3 regions of the Pseudomonas sp. S35 genome follow, and region 1 is predicted to be linked to each of the others. Evidence: predicted binding sites of a transcription regulator. Region 1 holds the regulator's gene; each other region holds the start of a gene.
What was found. The regulator FliA, encoded in region 1, starts transcription of late flagellar genes. The targets are predictions, from matches to a motif close to CTAAAGTTTNNNNNNNNNNNGCCGNTAA.

Region 1 (7,535 bases):
GCCGCCGAGCCGAAGGTGATGTCCACGCACGGCTTGTAGTTGAGGCGCTCGTCGCCTGGCAGGATTTTGATCGCGCCACGGCCATCGACCATCATTTGCTTGCCACCCGGGGCCAGCAACGCCAGGCCAGGACGCAGGATGTCACCATCCTCGGCTTCCTTGACGCTGACGCGGCACAGCTTGTCCAGGCGCTCGGCAAAGGCCTTGGTGAACGCCGCCGGCATGTGCTGGATCAACACGATCGGCGCCGGAAAGTTGGCCGGCAGCTGGGTCAATACGCGCTGCAAGGCCACCGGGCCGCCGGTGGAGGTACCGATGGCGACCAATTTATAGGCCTTGCGCTTAGGTGCCGCCGAATGCGCAGCAGCCGGGGCCGACGTACGTACCGGTGGCGGCGCAGGCCGTGCAATCGGTGCAGGCGCCGGGCGACTGAACGAGGAACTGGTGGGCGCAGCCGCAGGCGCTACCGGCGCTGGGGCAGGCGTTGGCGCGCTGAACAGGCTGCGACGGTTACTGCGGGAAATGCTGTGGACTTTCTCGCACAGCAGTTGCTTGACCTTCTCGGGGTTGCGCGAGATGTCTTCGAAATTCTTCGGCAGGAAGTCCACCGCACCGGCATCCAGCGCATCGAGGGTCACTCGGGCGCCTTCATGGGTCAGCGAGGAGAACATCAATACCGGGGTCGGGCAGCGTTGCATGATGTGCCGGACTGCCGTGATGCCATCCATCATCGGCATCTCGTAGTCCATGGTGATCACGTCCGGCTTCAGCGCAATGGCTTGATCAATCGCCTCTTTGCCGTTGGTGGCCGTACCGACCACCTGGATGCTTGGATCGGCGGAAAGAATTTCCGAGACGCGGCGGCGGAAGAAACCCGAATCGTCCACCACCAGGACCTTGACTGCCATAAACACTCCGTTAGGCGGGGCGGGCATTACCGCCCTGCCCCACCAGAATCAAATACGCCGAGCGGCGTAACGCTTGAGCATGCTCGGAACATCGAGAATCAGCGCGATCCGACCGTCACCGGTGATGGTCGCACCCGACATGCCCGGGGTTCCCTGCAGCATTTTGCCCAAAGGCTTGATGACCACTTCTTCCTGGCCAACCAGTTGATCGACGACAAAGCCGATGCGCTGGGTGCCCACGGACAGAATCACCACATGGCCTTCGCGCTGCTCCTCATGGGCAGCCGATGCAACCAGCCAGCGCTTGAGGTAGAACAGCGGCAACGCCTTGTCCCGCACGATCACCACTTCCTGGCCGTCCACCACATTGGTACGCGACAGGTCGAGGTGGAAGATTTCGTTGACGTTGACCAGCGGGAAGGCGAAAGCCTGGTTGCCCAGCATCACCATCAGGGTCGGCATGATCGCCAAGGTCAACGGCACCTTGATCACGATCTTGGAGCCCTGGCCCTTGGTCGAGTAGATGTTGATCGAGCCGTTGAGCTGGCTGATCTTGGTCTTCACCACGTCCATGCCCACGCCACGGCCCGACACGTCGGAAATCTCGGTCTTGGTCGAGAAGCCTGGGGCGAAGATCAGGTTGTAGCACTCGGTGTCGGTCAGCCGGTCGGCGGCGTCCTTGTCCATCACGCCGCGCTTGACCGCGATATTGCGCAAGATCGCCGGGTCCATGCCTTTGCCGTCATCGGTAATCGACAGCAGGATATGGTCGCCTTCTTGCTCCGCCGCCAGAATCACCTTGCCACCACGGGACTTGCCCGAGGCTTCGCGTTCTTCCGGGGTTTCGACGCCGTGGTCGACGGCGTTGCGCACCAAGTGGACCAGCGGGTCGGCCAGGGCCTCGACAAGGTTTTTGTCGAGGTCGGTTTCTTCACCCACCAGTTCCAGGTTGATCTCTTTCTTCAGCTGGCGTGCCAGGTCACGGACCAGGCGCGGGAAACGGCCGAAGACTTTTTTGATCGGCTGCATGCGCGTTTTCATCACCGCGGTTTGCAGGTCGGCCGTCACCACATCGAGGTTCGACACGGCCTTTTGCATGGCTTCATCGCCGCTGCTCAGGCCCAGGCGCACCAGACGGTTACGCACCAGTACCAGTTCGCCGACCATGTTCATGATGTCGTCCAGGCGCGCGGTATCGACCCGCACCGTGGTTTCGGCTTCACTGGCCGGTTTTTCCGGCGGCGGTGGCGCAGCTGCACGCGCCGGTGCTGGAGCCGGGGCGGCTGGCTTGGCCGCTGCCACAGGTGCAGGTGCAGCCGCTTTGGCCGCAACCGGTGCCGCCGTCGCCACAGCCGCCGCCGAGGCGACTTCGGTGAACTTGCCCTTGCCGTGCAAATCGTCCAGCAGCGCTTCGAATTCGTGATCGGAGATCAACCCATCGTCCGCAGGCTTGGCACTGGCAGGTGCAGCAGCAGGCGCTGGCGCCACGTCTGGCAGGGCGTCGACGGCGAACGTGCCTTTGCCATGCAACTGGTCAAGCAAGGCTTCGAATTCGTCATCGGTAATGTCGGTACTGGCCGGGGCCGCAGGCGCTTGGGCAGCGGCAACCGGCGCCACCGCATCGGCGGCGAACTGGCCCTTGCCGTGCAACTGGTCGAGCAGCGATTCGAACTCGGCGTCGGTGATGTCTTCGCTGGTCGGCGCCGCTGCCGGGGCAGGCGCCGCCGGTGCTTCAGCCTCGGCCTTGACGGCACTGAGGGAGTTGAGCAACTGCTCGAACTCGCTGTCCGTTACATCGGCTTCTGGCTGCGCCACCGGCTCAGGCGCGGCTTCAACCACCGGCGCTGCCGTGGTGTCGGCCGGCTCTGCATAGCGCGCCAGGGCGGCCAACAGTTCCGGCGTGGCCGCGGTGATCGGGGCACGTTCACGCACTTGGCTGAACATGCCGTTGACCGCATCCAGTGCTTCGAGAATCACGTCCATCAATTCCGAATCAACGTGACGCTCACCCTTGCGCAGGATGTCGAACACGTTCTCGGCGATGTGGCAGCACTCCACCAGCTCATGGAGCTGGAGGAAGCCGGCGCCCCCTTTTACAGTATGAAAACCGCGAAAAATTGCATTGAGCAGGTTCGCATCATCCGGTCGGCTTTCCAGCTCGACCAGTTGTTCGGACAGTTGCTCTAAAATTTCGCCGGCCTCTACAAGGAAATCCTGAAGGATCTCTTCATCGGCGCCGAAGCTCATGTGGGTGCTCCTTAGAAGCCTAAACTGGATAACAGGTCATCTACGTCATCCTGACCTGACACAACGTCTTCACGTTTATCGGCATGAATCTGCGGACCTTCACCCTTGGCGAGATGTTTTTGTGGATCTTTTTCAGAGAGGATCGCTTCGCGGTCATGTTCGATGCCGGCAAAACGGTCGACCTGGCCAGCCATGAGTACCAATTTGAGCAGGTTGCTTTCCACTTCGGTGACCAACTGGGTCACACGCTTGATCACCTGACCGGTAAGGTCCTGGTAGTCCTGGGCCAGCAGAATGTCATTGAGGTTGCTGGCAACCGTGCGGTTTTCCTGCTCGCTGCGTGACAAGAACCCTTCGACCCGACGGGCCAGCTCACGGAACTCTTCAGCCCCCACTTCCCGGCGCATGAAGCGGCCCCAGTCGTTGCTCAGGGCTTGGGCTTCAGTGGCCATGCCATTGACCAGGGGCGTGGCGTTTTCCACCAGGTCCATCGTGCGGTTGGCCGCCGCCTCAGTCAGCCTGACCACGTAGGACAGGCGTTCGGTGGCGTCAGTGATTTGTGAGATTTCTTCGGCCTGGGGCATATGCGGGTCAATCTGGAAATTGACGATCGCACTGTGCAGCTCGCGTGTGAGCTTGCCCACTTCCTGATACAGGCCGCGGTCACGGGTCTGGTTGAGCTCATGGATCAACTGCACCGCGTCGCCGAACTGGCCTCTTTCAAGGCTGTCGACCAACTGGTGAGCATGTTTTTTCAGGGTCGACTCGAAGTCTCCCTGTGACGTTTCTTTATGCTCCATAGCTCCCCCGCGATGGCATTAGCCGTGGATGCGTTCGAAGATCTTTTCGATCTTCTCTTTCAAGGCCTGTGCAGTGAATGGCTTGACCACATAACCGTTGACCCCGGCCTGGGCGGCTTCGATGATCTGCTCACGCTTGGCTTCGGCGGTCACCATCAACACGGGAAGGCTGCGCAGCTTTTCGTCGGCGCGCACGTGGCGCAACAGGTCGATACCGGTCATTCCCGGCATGTTCCAGTCCGTTACCAGAAAGTCGATGCTCCCGCTGTTGAGGATCGGAATTGCCGTCAGGCCGTCATCCGCCTCGACCGTGTTTGTGAACCCAAGGTCACGCAACAGGTTTTTTATGATCCGCCGCATCGTTGAGAAGTCATCAACGATGAGGATTTTCATGTTCTTGTCCAATTCGACCTCCAAGCAGTCTTAAACGCGCCCAGCACCTGGACGCGCCATTTCAATCAACAGGCATTACACAAAAAGGACTGCTGGGAACACCACGGGTCGAACCCGCGAAGGCCAATCACCTTCGCGGTATCGCTTCGCAGTGCCCCCACACCGCCTGTCAGCGCGCTCGCCACTCTCCCAATCGCCCGCGCAAGCGGGCTGCGCATTGGCTGTGCAACTGGCTGACACGCGATTCACTGACCCCCAGGACCTCACCGATTTCCTTGAGGTTCAGCTCTTCGTCGTAGTACAGCGCCAACACCAACCGCTCGCGCTCGGGCAAGTTGGCAATGGCGTCCGCCAATGCGCCCTGGAAGCGTTCATCTTCCAGGTCGCGCGACGGCTCCATGTGTGCGCTCGCGCCGTCCTCGTGCAGCCCTTCGTGTTCGCCGTCCTGCAACAGGTCGTCGAAACTGAACAGGCGGCTGCCCAAGGTATCGTTCAAAATCCCGTAGTAATCGTCGAGACTCAATTGGAGTTCGGCCGCAACTTCGTGATCTTTAGCGTCGCGACCGGTTTTTGCTTCAATTGCACGAATTGCGTCACTGACCATGCGCGTATTGCGGTGCACCGAACGCGGCGCCCAATCGCCTTTACGCACCTCATCGAGCATCGCGCCACGGATACGGATACCCGCATACGTCTCGAAACTCGCGCCTTTGCTGGCGTCGTATTTGGTCGACACTTCGAGCAGGCCGATCATGCCGGCCTGGATCAGGTCCTCGACCTGCACGCTGGCGGGCAGGCGAGCCAACAAGTGATAGGCGATACGCTTGACCAGCGGCGCATAGCGCTCAATCAACTCACCCTGGCTGTCACGGGCAGATTTCTTGTAGGCGTTGTAGCCGTTCGCTGTCATAGCACCGGTCCTGCGCTCGTCTGATGTACCAATCGCTCGACGAAAAACTCCAGATGCCCCCGAGGGTTGGCGGGCAACGGCCAAGTATCGACCTTCTGGGCAATAGCCTTGAACGCCAGTGCGCATTTGGAACGAGGGAACGCTTCGTAGACTGCACGCTGCTTTTGCACAGCCTTGCGCACACACTCGTCGTAGGGAACTGCGCCGACGTATTGTAAGGCGACATCGAGGAAGCGATCCGTGACCTTGGTCAACTTGGCGAACAGGTTGCGCCCTTCCTGCGGGCTCTGGGCCATGTTGGCCAGCACGCGGAAGCGGTTCATGCCGTAGTCACGGTTAAGCAGTTTGATCAGGGCGTAGGCGTCGGTGATCGAGGTGGGTTCATCGCAGACCACCAGCAACACTTCCTGCGCGGCGCGCACGAAGCTGACCACGGACTCGCCGATCCCGGCGGCGGTGTCGATCACCAGCACGTCGAGGTTGTCGCCGATATCACTGAAGGCCTGGATCAGGCCGGCATGTTGCGCCGGGCTCAGGTGCACCATGCTCTGGGTACCGGAGGCGGCCGGCACGATGCGGATCCCGCCAGGGCCCTGGAGCAGCACATCGCGCAGCTCACAGCGCCCCTCGATCACATCGGCAAGGGTATGTTTGGGCGTCAGTCCCAGCAGAACGTCGACGTTCGCCAGCCCCAGGTCAGCATCCAGCAGCATGACGCGACGGCCAAGCTCTGCCAGGGCCAGGGACAAATTCACTGACACGTTAGTTTTCCCGACGCCACCTTTGCCGCCGGTCACCGCGATCACCTGTACGGGATGCATGCTGCCCATTTTATTTCTTTACCTTGTCTTGCTTAGACGCAGGCTACATGGCTTGGCCGCGTGAATCGCTTGCAGACCATCGATGTAGGTACATTTCACGGTGTTCATCCTGACTTCAACCGACCCGTTTTGCCGGGTGGTGGTAGAGGTCGGCGAACATATCGGCCATCGCTTCCTCGCTAGGCTCTTCTTGCATTTGCACGCTGACGGCGCGGCTGACCAACTGATGACGGCGCGGCAGATGCAGATCATCCGGGATCCGCGGCCCGTCGGTCAGGTAGGCAACCGGTAGTTCATGGCTGATAGCCAGGCTCAACACTTCGCCCAGGCTGGCGGTTTCATCCAGTTTGGTCAGGATGCAACCGGCCAGGCCGCAGCGCTTGTAGCTATGGTACGCAGCGGTAAGAACCTGTTTTTGGCTGGTGGTTGCAAGCACCAGGTAATTTTTCGACTTGATGCCACGCCCAGCCAGGCTTTCCAGTTGCATGCGCAACGCCGGGTCGCTGGCTTGCAGGCCGGCGGTGTCGATCAACACCACGCGCTTGCGCAGCAGCGGGTCGAGCGCGTTGGCCAGGGACTGGCCCGGATCGACGTGGGTCACCGGCACATTGAGGATACGACCCAAGGTCTTGAGCTGTTCCTGGGCACCGATGCGGTAGCTGTCCATGCTCACCAGCGCGATGTTATTGGCGCCGTACTTGAGCACGTAACGCGCGGCCAGCTTGGCCAGGGTGGTGGTCTTGCCCATGCCGGCAGGGCCGACCATGGCGATCACGCCACCCTCTTCCAAGGGTTCAATTTCCGGGGTGACGATCATCCGCGCCAGGTGCGCCAGCAACATGCGCCAGGCTTGGCGAGGTTCGTCGATTTCGGTGGTCAGGGCCAGCAGGTCGCGAGACAGCGGACCGGACAGGCCGATGCGTTGCAGGCGGCGCCACAGGTTGGCCTGTTGCGGCTTGCTGCCTTGCAGTTGTGTCCAGGCCAGCGAGCCGAGCTGCACTTCCAGCAGTTCGCGCAGGCCATTGAGCTCAAAGCGCATCGAATCAAACACACGCTGGTCGACGGCGGCGGCCGGGGCTGGCGCGGCAGGACGCGGCGGTTCGATGAAGGTCGGCTCAACCAGGGGCTCGGCAGCCGTCAGCGGCAGGCCGGCAAACAACTGGCGATTGGTGGTGGCATCGCTGTCGCCACGCATGCTCAGTTCGGCCTGGGCCGAGACGATACGCGAGGCGGTCTTGCGCAGCTCGTCTTCGAGCTCCATGTTCGGCACGCGTGGCGCCAGCGCCGAGGGGGTGTAATCCAGGGCAGCCGTCAGCTCGACACCGCCGGCAATACGACGGTTACCGATAATCGCGGCGTCGGCGCCCAGTTCATCACGGACCAGTTTCATGGCCTGACGCATATCGGCGGCGAAAAAACGCTTCACTTGCATAACCCACTACCCTCAGCCGTTGGG
Region 2 (7,535 bases), 920 kb from region 1:
CAGTTCTTCGACCCTGGACTTGAAGCAAGTGACCGATGCGTTTCGCATCACCATCACCTGGTCCATGCCACACGCGCAGATGGGCGGGCGCGACTTGCAGGACATTGCGGGTGAGTGGGGCGTTTCGCTGATGGACGCCGCGCGCCGCCTGCAACCGGCCGGGGCGGTGTATTACGGCATGGATGAGGCGGATGTGCGGCGCATCCTGGCGCATCCACTGTCGATGGTGGGCTCCGATGGCTTGCCGGAAGATCCGTTCCCGCACCCGCGTTTGTGGGGCGCATTTCCACGGGTGCTGGGGCATTTCAGCCGGGATGTGGGGCTCTTCCCGTTGCACACCGCCGTGCACAAGATGACCGGTTTATCGGCGGCGCGTTTTGGTTTGTCGCAGCGCGGAGAAATTCGTGAAGGGCACTGGGCGGACCTGGTGTTGTTCGATGCGTTGAGGGTGCGGGATGTGGCGGATTTCAAAACGCCAGAACGGGCGGCAGAGGGCATTGACGGCGTGTGGGTCAATGGCGTGTTGAGCTACAGCGACGGGCAGGCGAACGGTCAGCGACCGGGTCGGTTCCTGGCGCGCAGTGGGGATTTGCGTCGGGGATTTTCGCCTTTATAGTGGGCGATCTTTTACACGGAGCGGTTGCCATGCACTTAGGAAAAGTCACCCCGATCCTGCGGATTTTCGACGAGACCAAAGCGTTGGAATTCTATGTGGATTTCCTCGGGTTCAAAGTCGATTGGCAGCATCGTTTCGAGGCGAATTACCCGCTGTACCTGCAAGTGTCGTTGGGTGAATGCGTGCTGCATTTGTCCGAGCATCACGGCGATGCATCGCCGGGTGCTGCGGTGCGGATCCAGGCGCAGGGCGTGGACGCCTACCAGCAGCAATTGCAGGTGAAGGACTACCGTTATGCCAAGCCGAGCGTCGAAGAAACGCCGTGGGGCTCGCGGGAGATGAGCATCAAGGATCCGTTTGGCAATCGGGTGGTGTTTGTCGAGGAAGGCGAGGGCTGAGGGGCAAATCCCAGGCACTAAAAAACCGCCTTAGTAGGGCGGTTTTTTATTGCAATCCCGGTTTACGACTGGGGTTGCGGTCTCACAGGAAGCGCTGACCCGCAGGCGGATACTACCGCCGGTCTTATCATCTCGCAAGGCCAGCGGATTATCATTGTTGATGATTTCTCTTGCCTTTTTGTTCTGTAAAAATTCGCAATGAATCTATCGAATTATATTGGTATCTGAGCGTCGTTGGTCACACCTTCGACTGGGATTTTGGTTAGGCTCCGCCCCGTTCTACGTTTGTCGATGTGAGGTGATCCGGGCGTGCGCGCGAATTCTGGACCAACCGCCACGGGCTAGTAATCCGTGCCGGATTAATGCGGGAGGCCCATTAGCCCGGCCACCTCACTGGAAGCGATGACCCGCATCCGAAGGCTCACATGTTCCGGTAAGTGCGCTGGAGGTAAGGCCTAACTCACGGAGGGCCGAGTATGTCCAAGTTTGCACGACGTACGTGGAGCCTCGTAGTGAACTGCCTGCGTGCTTATCACGTATGGAAGTTCCTGCGGGACAGCTTCGATGACCGGTAAGGTCTGAGAGGTGGAGCCGCCTCGGTTAATCCCAAGGCGGCTTTTTGGTTTATTAAACCCGGAAATGGCTGACCATCTGCTGCAACTGGCTGCCCAGGCGTGCCAGTTCCACACTCGACTTAGCGGTCTCGTCACTGGCGGTGGCGGTCTGTTCCGACACATCACGCACATTGACGATACTGCGGCTGATCTCTTCGGCCACGGCGCTTTGTTGCTCGGCGGCGGCAGCGATCTGCTGGTTCATCGACTGGATGTTCGACACCGTACGGGTGATGTTCTCCAGGGAGACACCGGCCTTGCGCGTCAGCTCCACGCTGCTGTCGGTGAGGCTGCGGCTGTTGTTCATCACGTTGGCCACTTGCTGGGTACCGTTCTGCAAACCGGCGACCAGGCCTTCGATTTCTTCGGTGGATTTTTGCGTGCGCTGGGCCAGGCCACGCACTTCGTCGGCGACCACGGCAAACCCACGACCGGCTTCACCGGCACGCGCGGCTTCGATGGCGGCGTTGAGGGCCAGCAGGTTGGTCTGTTCGGCCACGGCCTTGATCACGTCCATCACGCTGCCGATCTTGTTGCTCTCTTGTTGCAGGTGGCTCATGGCGTCGGTGGAACGCGCCACTTCGGCAGCCAGGCGTTCGATCTGGGCGATGGCTTCGGCCACCACTTTGTCGCCTGCACGGGCTTGGCCGTCGGCATCGGCAGCGGCCAGGGAAGCCTGTTCGGCGTTGCGCGCAACTTCCTGCACGGTGGCGGTCATTTCATGCATCGCGGTGGCCACTTGATCGGTCTCGATCTTCTGGCTGTTCACGCCGGCGCTGGTCTGTTCGGTCACGGCCGACAGTTCCTCGGCGGCGCTGGCGATCTGGGTCACGCCGTCACGAATACCGCTGATCAATTCACGCAAGGTGGTGCCCATGCGCTGGATGCCTTGTTGCAGCACGCCCAGTTCGTCGCGGCGGGTCACCTGGATGTTGTGGCTCAGGTCGCCGGAGGCAATGCGCTCCACCACGGCCAGGGTTTCCTGGATCGGGCGAGTGATCTGGCGGGTGATGACCCATGCGGCAATGATGCCAACCAGCAGGGCCAGCAGGGTGCTGATCAATTGCAGGCTACGGGCCTGGGCGCTTTCGGCGTCGCGGCGGTCCAGTTGGATATCGTAGAGCTTGTCGCTGATGCTCACGATATCAGCGCCCTGGGTAGTCATTTCGGCACGGGCGGCGACAATGTTGGCGTTTGCCGTCTTGTAGTTCTGCACGGCGGTCCGGTACGCGCCCAGGGCGGTTTCCAGCGCGCTCAACGCGCTTTGCTGGCTGGCGCCAAACGCGGTGCTGAGGTCTTTCAAGCCGGCAATGGCTTTGTCGATCTGGGCCGCAGCGCGGGCTTCGGTGTCCGGGTTGACGTTGCCGGTGTAGCCGCGCACTTCGTAGCGGGCCAGCTGGAATTGCATCTTGGCGTCGGCCACGGCCTGGAACTGAGCCAGGTGCTCGGCGCTGTCAGGCATCTGCTTCAAGATGGCTTCCAGCGCGTCGATCTGGGTGTTGGCGCTGTCGGCCTTGTCACCCATCACTTGGCGGGAGGCATTGCCGTTACGGTAGGCCTCGCGCATTTTGTTCAGGGACTGCTGGTAAGCCGTGATCACCGCTTTCTGCTCGTTGAGCAGCTTGAGGTTTTCCGGGCTCTTGAAGCTGTCCAACAGCTTCTGTTGCTGGGCAGCGAAGGCATCCAGGCTGGTCTGCACGTTCTGCGCCACGGCTTCATCGCCGTTGGCCAGCATGTATTGCAGGCGCACGATGCGCAGTTTGGTCAGCGACGCGTTGAGCTGGGTGATGTCGCTCATCCAGTTGCTGCGGTCGATCAGGCCGCCCAGGCTGGTCCAGCCGGTGAGGGCCAGGATTGAGGTCAGAACGAGTACCAGGCCGAAGCCCAGGCCCAGTTTGAGGTTGACGCTGATGTTACCGAACCAGCTGTTCATCGATTGCTCCGCAAGAGTGATGTCTGTTTGCTGGACGGTGTTGTTATTTGAGCCAGCCAAGGTGTAGCGCTGTATCGGCGGCCAGAGGTGAATCTGAAGGGGCTTTTATTGCGAGTGCGACGAAGGGTCGCCAGCGGTGTGCAGCACCACTGAGGGCTCATCAAGGGGCGGTCTTGTGTGCTAGTCTGCGGGCCCTTTTAGTTTTGGACAGCGCGGGAAATCGCGTTGTCCTACAGCGGAGCCTCTTCATGTCCGAAGTTAATCTGTCCACAGACGAAACCCGCGTCAGCTACGGTATCGGCCGTCAGTTGGGCGACCAACTGCGCGACAACCCGCCACCGGGTGTGAGCCTGGACGCGATCCTGGCTGGCCTGACCGACGCGTTTGCCGGCAAGCCAAGCCGCGTTGATCAAGAGCAAATGGCTGCCAGCTTCAAGGTTATCCGTGAAGTCATGCAAGCCGAAGCTGCCGCCAAGGCTGAAGCCGCTGCTGGCGCTGGCCTGGCCTTCCTGGCTGAAAACGCCAAGCGTGATGGCATCACCACCCTGGCTTCCGGCCTGCAATTTGAAGTGCTGACTGCCGGTGAAGGCGCCAAGCCGACCCGTGAAGATCAAGTCCGTACCCACTACCACGGCACCCTGATCGACGGCACTGTGTTCGACAGCTCCTACGAGCGTGGCCAGCCAGCAGAATTCCCGGTTGGCGGCGTGATTGCCGGTTGGACCGAAGCCCTGCAACTGATGAATGCCGGCAGCAAATGGCGCCTGTACGTGCCGAGCGAACTGGCTTACGGCGCTCAAGGCGTTGGCAGCATCCCGCCGCACAGCGTTCTGGTGTTCGACGTCGAGCTGCTCGACGTTCTGTAAGACCTGCTTGGCTTTATGTAGGAGCTGGCTTGCCTGCGATGGCATCCACTCGGTGTAACTTCAGACCGAGTCGCCTGCATCGCGGGCAAGCCCGGCTCCCACAGCAAGCGCAGTGCATTCAGGTTTTGCGCGGTTATTCATGGATGAAACTTGCCATTGAGGTCCGTCGCCGGGCGCAACGCTCGGGCGTAGCAAAACAGGAACAGATTACGCACCACCTCTTTCAGCACACCGGGTTCGCTTGAACTCAGGCCATTGACGTCCAGGTCGCCCTGGTCCTGCAATTCATTCAGCGCTTCTTCTTCCAGTACCGCACAGACTTCACCGGTTTCCCGATGCAGGATCCGCAGGTAAGGGTGTGGCCGGTCCAGCCAGGCATCTATCAAATAAGTCATGGGTCGCATCTCCTTGATAAGTTTAAATGAGAATAATTCTTATTCGTAGAATAGCAAGCGTCTATTGGCAGTTTCTTGGTTTTTCTGTGTGGATATTGAGATGGGTCAGGCGAGAGGGCAAAACGCCATCCCGCGGCGGGCGCGGGATGGATGCAGCAAATTCAGACTTTGCGCACGAACTCGGACTTGAGCTTCATCGGGCCGATACCGTCGATCTTGCAATCGATATCGTGGTCGCCGTCGCACAGGCGGATGTTCTTGACCTTGGTGCCGACCTTGACCACCAGGGACGTGCCCTTGACCTTGAGGTCCTTGATCACGGTGATGGTATCGCCGTCCTGCAGGACGTTGCCCACAGAGTCTTTCTTCACGGTTTCATCGCCGGCCACTTCGGCCTCGCCATTGGCGGACCACTCATGGGCGCATTCCGGGCAGATCAGCTGGGCGCCGTCTTCGTAGGTGTATTCGCAATTGCATTTCGGGCAGGGTGGCAACGTGCTCACTAAAGCTCCTTAAAGGGCAGGATGGCTAAAGTCGCACATTATATAGGGTTTTGTGGTGTTGCAGGCTGTATGAAATCCAAATGTGGGAGGGGGCTTGCTCCCGATGACGGTGTTCCAGTTGATATATCGACTGGCTGATCCACCGCTATCGGGAGCAAGCCCCCTCCCACACGGGTATTTCTTAGTGCGTACGCGCGACCGCAAACTCACTCAGCTCAACCAGGGCATCCCGGTATTCGCTGGCCGGCAGGGCTTCGAGGCACTTGATCGCACGGGCCACGTAGTCACGCGCCAGTTGCGCGGTGTAGTCCAGGGAGCCCGAGGCTTCCACGGCTTCACGGATGCTTTCCAGGTCTTCGATCCCGCCTTTCTGGATCGCCTTGCGCACCAGGGCGGCCTGTTCCGGCGTGCCTTCGCGCATGGTGTAGATCAGCGGCAAGGTCGGCTTGCCCTCGGCCAGGTCGTCACCGACGTTCTTGCCCAGGGTTTCGGCGTCGCCACGGTAGTCGAGCAGGTCGTCCACCAGTTGGAAGGCCACGCCCAGGTGATCACCAAAGGTACGCAGGGCTTCAGCCTGTTCGGTGGTCGCGCCACACAGTGCGGCGGCGCTGTGGGTCGAGGCTTCGAAGAGCATCGCGGTCTTGCCGCGAATCACTTCCATATAGGTTTCTTCGGTGGTGCTGGCGTCGCGGACCTTCGACAACTGCAACACCTCGCCTTCGGCGATGATGCGCGTGGCCTGGGACAGGATTTTCATCACCGGCATCGAGCCCAGTTCGACCATCATTTCGAACGAGCGCGAGTACAGGAAGTCGCCCACCAGCACGCTTGGGGCGTTGCCCCACATGGCATTGGCGGTCTCGCGGCCACGGCGCATGCCGGACATGTCGACCACGTCGTCATGCAGCAGGGTGGCGGTGTGCAGGAACTCGATGGTGGCGGCCAGCAGGCGCAGGTCATCGCCCTCGCGGCCCAGGGCCTTGCCACACAGCAACACTAATAAAGGACGCAGACGTTTACCGCCCGCCGACGTAATGTAGTCGCCAATTTTGGAGACCAGCGGCACTTTAGACGTCAGCTGCTGCTTGATGATGCCGTCGACGGCGCTAAAATCGTCCGCGACCGCGCGGTAGAAAGCTTGGGGTTGCATCAGCGACAGTCGCTCCAGAAGGGTTGCGCGGCATGCTAGGACCCTGACCCCCGGGTGTCAAGGCGCGATAGACGGCCCCTTGCAACACCCATTTACCTTGCGTACAATCGCGCACCCTGAACTTCCTGGGCAGCACCTGCCTTACGCAATTGCATTCGGGACGTCCATCCCATGCAGCCATGCCAGCCAATACCTCTTTTTATAAAGCGCTGGGTGAGCAGGATTATCGGAGAAATACCATGTCGTACGCAGTAATTGTTACTGGTGGCAAGCAATACAAGGTCGCCCCAGGTGAATACCTGAAGATCGAAAAACTGGAAGTCGCTACTGGCGAATCCGTTACTTTTGATCGCGTTCTGTTGGTCGCCAATGGCGATGACGTGAACATCGGCGCTCCAGTTGTTGCTGGCGCTACCGTTGTGGCTGAAGTGATCTCCCAAGGTCGTCACGATAAAGTCCGCATCATCAAGTTCCGTCGTCGTAAGCACCACATGAAGCGTATGGGCCACCGCCAGTGGTACACCGAGATCAAAATCACCGGTATTCAGGCTTAATTTCAGCCTAATTCCTCACTAGGAGAATTGACTCATGGCACACAAAAAAGCTGGTGGTAGTACCCGTAACGGTCGCGACTCAGAAGCCAAACGCCTTGGCGTTAAGATGTATGGCGGCCAGAAAATCATTCCGGGCAACATCATCGTGCGTCAGCGCGGCACCCAATTCCACGCCGGTTACGGTGTAGGCATGGGTAAAGATCACACCCTCTTCGCGAAAATCGAAGGCGTGATCAAGTTTGAAGTAAAAGGCGCGTTCAACCGCCGTTACGTGAGCGTTGTCGCAGCTTAATTGCGAGATCGCTGGAAAAGCCCTGTCTTGCGACGGGGCTTTTTCGTTTGTGGGGTGAGTCTCTTGCAAAGCTGTTTGTGATGAGCTCAGGCGCTGGTTTGCGGTCGCTGATTGAGGTCGCTGCGCTCATTTTTGCAAGAGTCTTATGTCTTGGTTTTTTAAGCTCGTCCATGCGGCGAGAGGCGTTTTGTTATGAAGTTCGTTGATGAAGTTT
Region 3 (7,535 bases), 1.2 Mb from region 1:
CATTTGCCAATGCCTGCAACCCCTTGATTTCAAAAATATTTCGCATTGGCATCAAGGGGTTGCGCGCGCGCCCTACTCCTTGATGCGCTGGGTCTGGTACTGCGGGTCGGCCTTGATCTGGGCTTCGGTAAACGGTAGCGGGCGCAGTTTTTTCTCGGAGAAGGCTTGGGTCTGGTCCTTCGCGTATTTCGACATCGGGTTGCTGGACAGGGAGAACGCGAGCACGCCCTGAGCCTGTGGGCCGTTGTCATCAAAGGTGACGATTTGCAGGTAGCTGCTGCCGCTGACCACTTCGCGCTTGCCGTCGGCGCGGGGCACGGTTTGTATGGCGTTGTAGATGCCCAGTTCCTGTGGTCCGCCGTGGATCGGGGTTTGGCCGCTGACTTGGACATCACCCCAGTGGCTGTTGGCGTTGAGGCCCAGCTTGGCGACCTCGGCGGTGGAGGCCAGCATGGCTTCGCGCAGGGCAGCCGCGACAGGTTCGCGGTCGATGGCCAGACCCCGTGGCGTGGTCAGCGGCTGGGCCGGGTCGAAGGCAACGCGCCAGGCGTCAGGGATTTGCTGCAGGTGCTCCACCAGGTTGATGAAGTGCACCAGGCCCACGCCGCTGTCGAGGTTGGCGTGCCGGTCCCAGTCTTTGAGGCTTGTGCACAGCGGCGCCAGCGCGGCTGCATCGGCGCCCAGGTGCTTGGCGCAGAACGCGAGCAGGTCCGGCATGACTTGACCCGCCAGGTACACCTCGTTGTCCATCACCATGTTTTGCAGGTCGGCTACCGTGATCGGCTGCTTGTCCAGTGATTGCAGGCGTTGCAGGGCGAAGCGGGCGCGTGGGCCGAGGCCGATGTTGTCCTGGCTGATCACCGGTGAGAAGCCTGCCAGCGGAGCCTTGGGGTTGGCCATCCAGGCCGAGTCGTTGGAGTGTTGAACGTAGTCAGTGCGCGCCAGTTGCGGCAACTGGTCGGCCGGGAAGATACCGGCCTGGGCCGCACGCGGGTCAATATCCCAGGCACAGGCGCTGTGGGCGCCATCGAGCATGATCATTTGCAGGCCGGCACGCGGGTCGCTGCATTGCGCCAGTTTCGCTGCGCTGACGTTGGGCACCACGGACAGGTTCATGTACAGGCTCTGGCCCTGGTCGTCGGCGGCCAGGGTGTTGACCCAGGGAATGCCTTGCAGGGTGTGTACCGAGGTTTGCAGTTCCTTGAGGCTGCCCGCGCGGTTCATGGCGTACCACTGTTGCAACACGCGATCATTGCCAAGGTTGGCGTCGCGCAGGCTGAAGGCGTAGCGGCTGTCCCAGTCCAGCTTGCCCGGCCATTGCACCACCGGGCCGAATTGCGAGCTATAGACCGTATGGCTGAGCGCTTTCAGGCTGCCGTCAGCTTGTTTGACCTGCACCTTCACCGAGGTTTTATCCAGGGCAATGGATTTACCATCCAGCAAGTAGCGCGTGGCGTCCTTGGGGTCCAGCGTCAGTCGGTACAGGGTGAAATGCTTGGAAGTGTCGACGGTATGGGTCCAGGCCACGTGCTGGTTAAAGCCGATATTCACCACCGGCAAGCCCGGCAATGCGGCCCCCATCACATCCAACTGGCCGGGGATGGTCAGGTGCATCTCATAAAAGCGCATGCCTCCCACCCAAGGAAAGTGCGGGTTGGCCAGCAACATACCGCGACCGTTGAAGGAGCGATCACGCCCAACGGCGACAGCGTTACTGCCACGGTCCAGGCTGAAACGTTGCTGGTTGGCGGCAGCGAGTTCAAAGGCCTTGTCGCTCGTTTGCAGACCGGCTGTGGCTTGAGGCGGTTTGGCACCGACCAGGGCTTCGGCAAATTGGCCGACACCGCCTTCCACCAGCAGCCTACGGGTCAACTTGACCAGATCCTCGGCAACCAACGGCCGTACCCACGCCGTGCGGCACTGCTCAGGTGCGCCCTGCTCTTTCAGATAATGGTTGTAACCGGCGACGTAGCCTTCTATACGCTGCTGGATCTGCGGGCTCTGCGCTTTCCAGAACGCGGCAACCGCATCCGGCGTATTCAGCCAGGTGAAAAACACATCACTGGCCAGGTTGTTGCGCTCCTCCAGGGTCGACTGATCGGGACCAAAATACTTGGCTCGCTCACCGTTCACCGTCACCACTTCGTTGGCCAGCAGGCACAGGTTGTCCTGGGCGTAGGCGTAACCGATGCCGAACCCCAGGCCGCGCTCATCGCTGGCGCGGATGTGCGGCACGCCAAAGCTGGTACGCCGGATATCTGCCGACGCCTGCGCCACTTGTTCCCGCGCCGAGGCGGCCAGGCTCAACCCCAGCAATACCCCCGCCACGCATACCCTGGACAACCCATTGGAAATTATCACGCAGACTCCACCGTCAAATTGAACACCCTCACCAGGGGTGACTCCCCCTCCGTAAGAACGCAAAACGCCGGGAACAATTTAGCGTGCACAGCCATTAATGTAAGACGGCCGGAATGTGACAAAACCGACACTGACGAAATTTCTACATCCAACACTTCATGATTTTGCTCGCTCGTTCGTCTTATTACTTAAGAGCGCCATCATTTTCCTGATCAGGCTCTGATAAGGAGTTTTTTGCATGTACAACCCGCCAGTGCCCATGGAAGGACATTCAACGGCCGCCGATGCCAATTTCGGCAGCGGCACGCAAGCGTTCGGCAAAGCGCCCGAACAGCAAGGCAACCAGCGTATTCGCCATCTGCTCAAGAGTTTCGGTCTGCGCACCAGCCTGATTCGGCTGAAGGTCATCGACGCCCTGCTCACTGCGGCCGACAACCAGCGCACCCTGGGGGTACGCGGAGTGCACAGCCATTTACTTGAGCTGGACATCCCGCTGTCGTTCCTGAGTGTGCGCGAAGTGCTCAAGCGCCTGTGCAGTGAGGGCGTGATAACCCTCAATGCCGATAAGAGCTACAGCCTCCACGAAGAGGCTGCCAAAGTGCTCGAAGGTCGCGCCTGAATCAGAGGTTGGGCTTGACCTTGCGACGCATGATGCCGTTGATCACCACCACCGTTACAGCAATCGCAATGGCGATGTACTGGAAGGTTTTTTCGCTGATGACCCCGGTGTTCTGCAGGTAGGACAGGCCAAACATCGACCCCAGTACGACCAGGGAAATCAGAATGGAGTATTTCAAGCGTTGCTTTTGGGTCATGACGGGTTCCTGAACCTTAAGAATGTAACCAACCAGAATCGGCAGCGGCCCATATTACAGGCGATCAATGGCTTTGGCTCGTAGGGCGTCTTGCTTCGGACTGTCAGTCTCATCGCCATCCATTGTGTCCAACCCCGGCGCAGGCCTAGCGATGCAACCCGTTGCCGGGCTGCGCGCATAGCTCGACCAACCAATCCACAAACACCCTGACCCGCTGCGACAACTGGCGGTGCGGGGGGTACAGCGCGGTCAGGGCCATTTTCGGCACGGCCAACTGTGGCATCACTTCGACCAGAGTGCCCTCGGCCAAGCGCTGCACGGCGTGATAGTACGGCGCCTGGATCAACCCATACCCGGCCTCGCAGGCGCAGAAATAGCCATCTGCACTGTTGACCGCGACCCTCTTCGGCAAGTTGACCGCGCACACCTCGTTACCCCGTTCAAACTCCAGGCCAAACCGTTTGCCACTGGCGCTGGAAACGTATTCGACCATCTGGTGGCGAGCCAAGTCGTCGAAGGTGTCGGGCACCCCCATGCGTGCGAGGTATATGGGGCTGGCCAGGGTGATTTGATCCATCATTGCCAGCGGCCTTGCCACCAGCGACTCATCCAGCGCCAACCCACCACGCAACACGCAATCCACGCCTTCGCGAATCAGGTCCACGGGGCGGTCGTTCAGGCCGATTTCCAGCTCGATCTGCGGGTAACGAGCGGTGAATGCCGGTAATGCTGGAATCACCAGGTAACGCCCAATACCCGCCGGCATATCAATGTTCAAAGTGCCGCGTGGGTTCTGGCGCTGGGCGCAGAACACCGCTTCGGTTTCTTCCAGGTCCGTCAGTAACTGCACACAGCGTTGGTAATACGCGGCACCGTCCAGGGTCGGGCTGACCTGACGCGTGGTGCGCTGCAACAGCTGTACGCCGAGATGAGCTTCCAGTTGCTTGATCAGCACAGTCACCGAAGCACGCGGTAATTGCAGGTTGTCGGCGGCCTTGGCAAAACCGCCCAGCTCAACGATCCGGGTAAACACGCGCATCGCGTTAAAACGATCCAAGGCTGGCTCCCAAGCGAATTATTTAGATATTACGAATAGTGATAGTGCTTTTAGCCTGTTTATCCCGATTTTGTCGAGAGTGACAATGAACGCCTTCACCTACAGGAGCAGCCCCCATGCACACTCGTCAACTCGGCAAAAACGGTCCACGTATTTCAGCCATCGGCCTCGGCTGCATGGGCATGACGGATTTCTACACGCCAGGCAGCGACACCCGCGAAGCCACTGCCACCCTGCACCGCGCCCTGGAGTTGGGTGTCAATTTTCTCGACACTGCCGACATGTACGGCCCCCACAGTAATGAGCAACTGATCGGCAACGCCATTGCCGGCAAGCGCGACCAGGTGTTCCTGGCCAGCAAGTTCGGCATCGTGCGCGACCCAGCCAACCCGACAGTGCGCGGCGTGAATGGCCGCCCCGAGTACATCCGCGAGTCAATCAACGGCACCTTGCAGCGCCTGGGCGTGGAAACCCTCGACCTTTACTACCAACACCGCATTGACCCGCAGGTAGCCATCGAAGAAACCGTCGGTGCTATGGCCGAATTGGTAAAACAGGGCAAGGTGCGTTACCTGGGCCTGAGCGAAGCCAGCGCCGCCACCCTGGAAAGGGCGCATAAGGTGCACCCGATCAGGGCCCTGCAAAGCGAATACTCGCTGTGGAGCCGCGATCAGCAACAAAACGGCTGCCTTGCTGCGTGCCAGCGCTTGGGGGTCGCGTTTGTGCCCTATAGCCCACTGGGGCGCGGCTTTCTGACCGGCGCGCTGAAAAGTCCGGAGGATTTTGGCGCCGATGACTATCGCCGGACCAATCCGCGTTTCCAGGGCGAGAATTTCGTGAAAAACCTGCTGCTGGTGGAGCAGGTGCAGACGCTGGCGGCAGATAAAGGCATAACAGCCGGGCAACTGGCGCTGGCGTGGGTGCTGGCGCAAGGCGACTACCTCATCCCGATCCCCGGCACCAAGCAACGCAGGTACCTCGAAGAGAATGTGGCGGCCGTGTCGATCAGCCTCAGCCCGGGTGAGCTGGCGGCGTTGGACGCGATCTTCCCCGCCGAGGCCACGGCCGGCCAGCGTTACCCAGAAGACGTCATGCGGATGCTGAATATCTGACGAAAAGGCGCCGCCCTGCGGCGCCTGCACGTTCTTGCACGAACGTACCTAAAGCTCCTGTGCGCCAAGCCGATAGCCCTACGAAGCTCTAACAAAGCCGCCTCGATAATAAACGCTTCGTAAGGACTGCCCCATGCCCCCACTGCGCTCTATCCAAGCCCGCTATACCCTTTTTCTGGTGCTGTTCGTCCTGGTGTTATTCGTGTTGACGGTGGTCGGGATCGGCCAACTGGTCGCACCCACGCTGCGCCACACCGAAGAACAGGTGGTGCTCAACCGTGTGGCCGAGGTGGCCGAACAGATCAAGGGCGAACTGAACAAGGTGCAGGCCCAGCAACGCACCATCACCCAAACCATTCCCCTGCTCGACAGCGATGCCATCGATAAAGTCCTGCCTGGCCTCGTGGACCAGTATGGCGAGCTGAAAGTATTCGGCGGCGGCATCTGGCCCTTACCCAACCAGCGCACGCCGGGCCGTAACAAGCACAGTACGTTCTGGCACCGCGATGCGTCCGGCAAACTGGCGGTGAACACCTTCTGGAACAGTGACCCCGCGCCCAACTATTACGACCAGAGCTGGTACAAAGGTGGCCTTGCCTCGCCGCGCGGGCAATGCGCCTGGGCCGCAGCCTACAAGGACGACGCCAGCCAGGAGCCGCGCACCAACTGCGCCATGGCGATCCAGCGCGATGGCGCCGCGTACGGCGTGGCGACCATTGACGTGACCCTGGGCTTTTTCAATGAGCTGGTGGCCAGCAAGGAAAAAGACATCGGCGGGCAAATGCTGATCGTCGAAAGCGACGGCAAGATCATCAGCAACAGCACGCGCCTGAGCAGCCCGGTGGTGTTGAAGAACATCAGCGAACTCAGCGCTACGTCGGCGTTTGCCGCCCAAGTCAGCAAGGCCCTGGCCCATCGCGACCAAGGCTTGCAACGCAGCGAATTCGACAACGGTGGCGTGGCCAGCACCTTCTATATGCGCCCCATCGAAGGCACGCCGTGGTTCCTTGCCACTGCCCTGCCCACCTCACTGATCACCGCCCAGCGTGACGATGTACTGGGCAGCCTGGCGCTGTTGCAGATCCCGATGGTATTGCTGCTGGTGCTGTTGGCGGTGTACGCGATCCGCCAACTGGTGCAGCGCATGAAAACCCTGAAAACCAACATCGACGCGCTGTCCGCCGGCGATGCCGACCTCACTCGACGCATCACCATTCGCGCCGAAGACGAACTGGGCGCCATCGGCCATTCGGTCAACCGTTTTATCGTCTACCTGCAAAACATGATCGGCGAAGTGACCCAGGCCACGGGCGCCATGTCCGCGGGGCTTGAGCAATTGCAGAAAACCTCGGCCCACACCAACCAGATCCTGGTGCGCCATGCCTCGGAAACCGATCAAACCGTCACGGCCATTACCGAGATGAGCTCCACTGCCGACAACGTGGCACAAAACGCTGCCGAAACCGCCTCGTTCACCCAGCGGGCCAATGAGCATGCCGACCGCTCCCGCGTGGTCGTTGGCGAAGCGTCCAGCAGCGTCAGCGCCCTGATCGGCGAAGTCGCCAGCGCCACCCACACCGTAGAAAACATGCGCCAGGATGCGGCGCGTATCACCGAAACCCTGGGTGTGATCGGTGCGATTGCCGGCCAGACCAACCTGTTGGCGCTCAACGCAGCCATCGAAGCCGCGCGGGCCGGCGAGCAAGGCCGTGGCTTTGCGGTGGTGGCCGACGAAGTCCGCGCACTGGCCGCACGCACTCAAGCCAGCACGTCGCAGATCAATGAGATGCTGGCACGCTTGACCAGCGGCGTGAGCTCGTCGGTGGCGGCCATGGAAAACACCCAGGCCAGCTGCCAATCGGCGGCGGATGCCACGGCGCGGGTGAACACCGGTCTCGATGAGATGGCCGGCTCCGTCAGCCATATCAACAACCTCAGCACCCAGATCGCTACCGCCGCCGAACAGCAGAGCGCGGTGACCGAGGAGATCAATCGCAGCATGGTGCAGATCCGACAAATGGTTGAAGAGCTGGTGCACAGCGGCCATGCCACCGAAACCAATACCCAGAGCCTGCTGGATGCAAATGGTCGGGTCATCGCCTTGATGAGTCGATTCAAAGTCCGCTGATCAAAACGGCGAGTGCTCCCGTGCAAAGCACGGGAGTCGGACTATTCTGACAGTTCCTAGCC

Region 2: the regulator FliA is predicted to act here: its motif matches at 3,633-3,660, upstream of PspS35_RS25015 (methyl-accepting chemotaxis protein).
Region 3: the regulator FliA is predicted to act here: its motif matches at 5,394-5,421, upstream of PspS35_RS15290 (methyl-accepting chemotaxis protein).

What each region holds. Positions count from the first base shown of each region.
Region 1 covers NZ_CP019431.1:4,626,545-4,634,079, forward strand. Annotated here, with positions in the region: gene PspS35_RS20620 (chemotaxis response regulator protein-glutamate methylesterase) at 1-908, opposite strand, end outside; gene PspS35_RS20625 (chemotaxis protein CheA) at 957-3,155, opposite strand; gene PspS35_RS20630 (protein phosphatase CheZ) at 3,167-3,955, opposite strand; gene PspS35_RS20635 (chemotaxis response regulator CheY) at 3,974-4,348, opposite strand; gene fliA (RNA polymerase sigma factor FliA) at 4,518-5,258, opposite strand; gene fleN (flagellar synthesis regulator FleN) at 5,255-6,088, opposite strand; gene flhF (flagellar biosynthesis protein FlhF) at 6,195-7,511, opposite strand; gene flhA (flagellar biosynthesis protein FlhA) at 7,524-7,535, opposite strand, start outside.
Region 2 covers NZ_CP019431.1:5,545,126-5,552,660, reverse strand. Annotated here, with positions in the region: gene PspS35_RS25025 (D-aminoacylase) at 1-616, shown strand, start outside; gene PspS35_RS25020 (glyoxalase superfamily protein) at 646-1,014, shown strand; gene PspS35_RS25015 (methyl-accepting chemotaxis protein) at 1,642-3,561, opposite strand; gene PspS35_RS25010 (FKBP-type peptidyl-prolyl cis-trans isomerase) at 3,810-4,427, shown strand; gene PspS35_RS25005 (hypothetical protein) at 4,565-4,822, opposite strand; gene PspS35_RS25000 (zinc ribbon domain-containing protein YjdM) at 4,984-5,325, opposite strand; gene PspS35_RS24995 (polyprenyl synthetase family protein) at 5,507-6,475, opposite strand; gene rplU (50S ribosomal protein L21) at 6,715-7,029, shown strand; gene rpmA (50S ribosomal protein L27) at 7,064-7,321, shown strand; gene cgtA (Obg family GTPase CgtA) at 7,514-7,535, shown strand, end outside.
Region 3 covers NZ_CP019431.1:3,439,949-3,447,483, forward strand. Annotated here, with positions in the region: gene PspS35_RS15265 (acylase) at 73-2,361, opposite strand; gene PspS35_RS15270 (fe2+ zn2+ uptake regulation protein) at 2,600-2,980, shown strand; gene PspS35_RS15275 (hypothetical protein) at 2,982-3,176, opposite strand; gene PspS35_RS15280 (LysR family transcriptional regulator) at 3,322-4,233, opposite strand; gene PspS35_RS15285 (aldo/keto reductase) at 4,350-5,345, shown strand; gene PspS35_RS15290 (methyl-accepting chemotaxis protein) at 5,479-7,473, shown strand.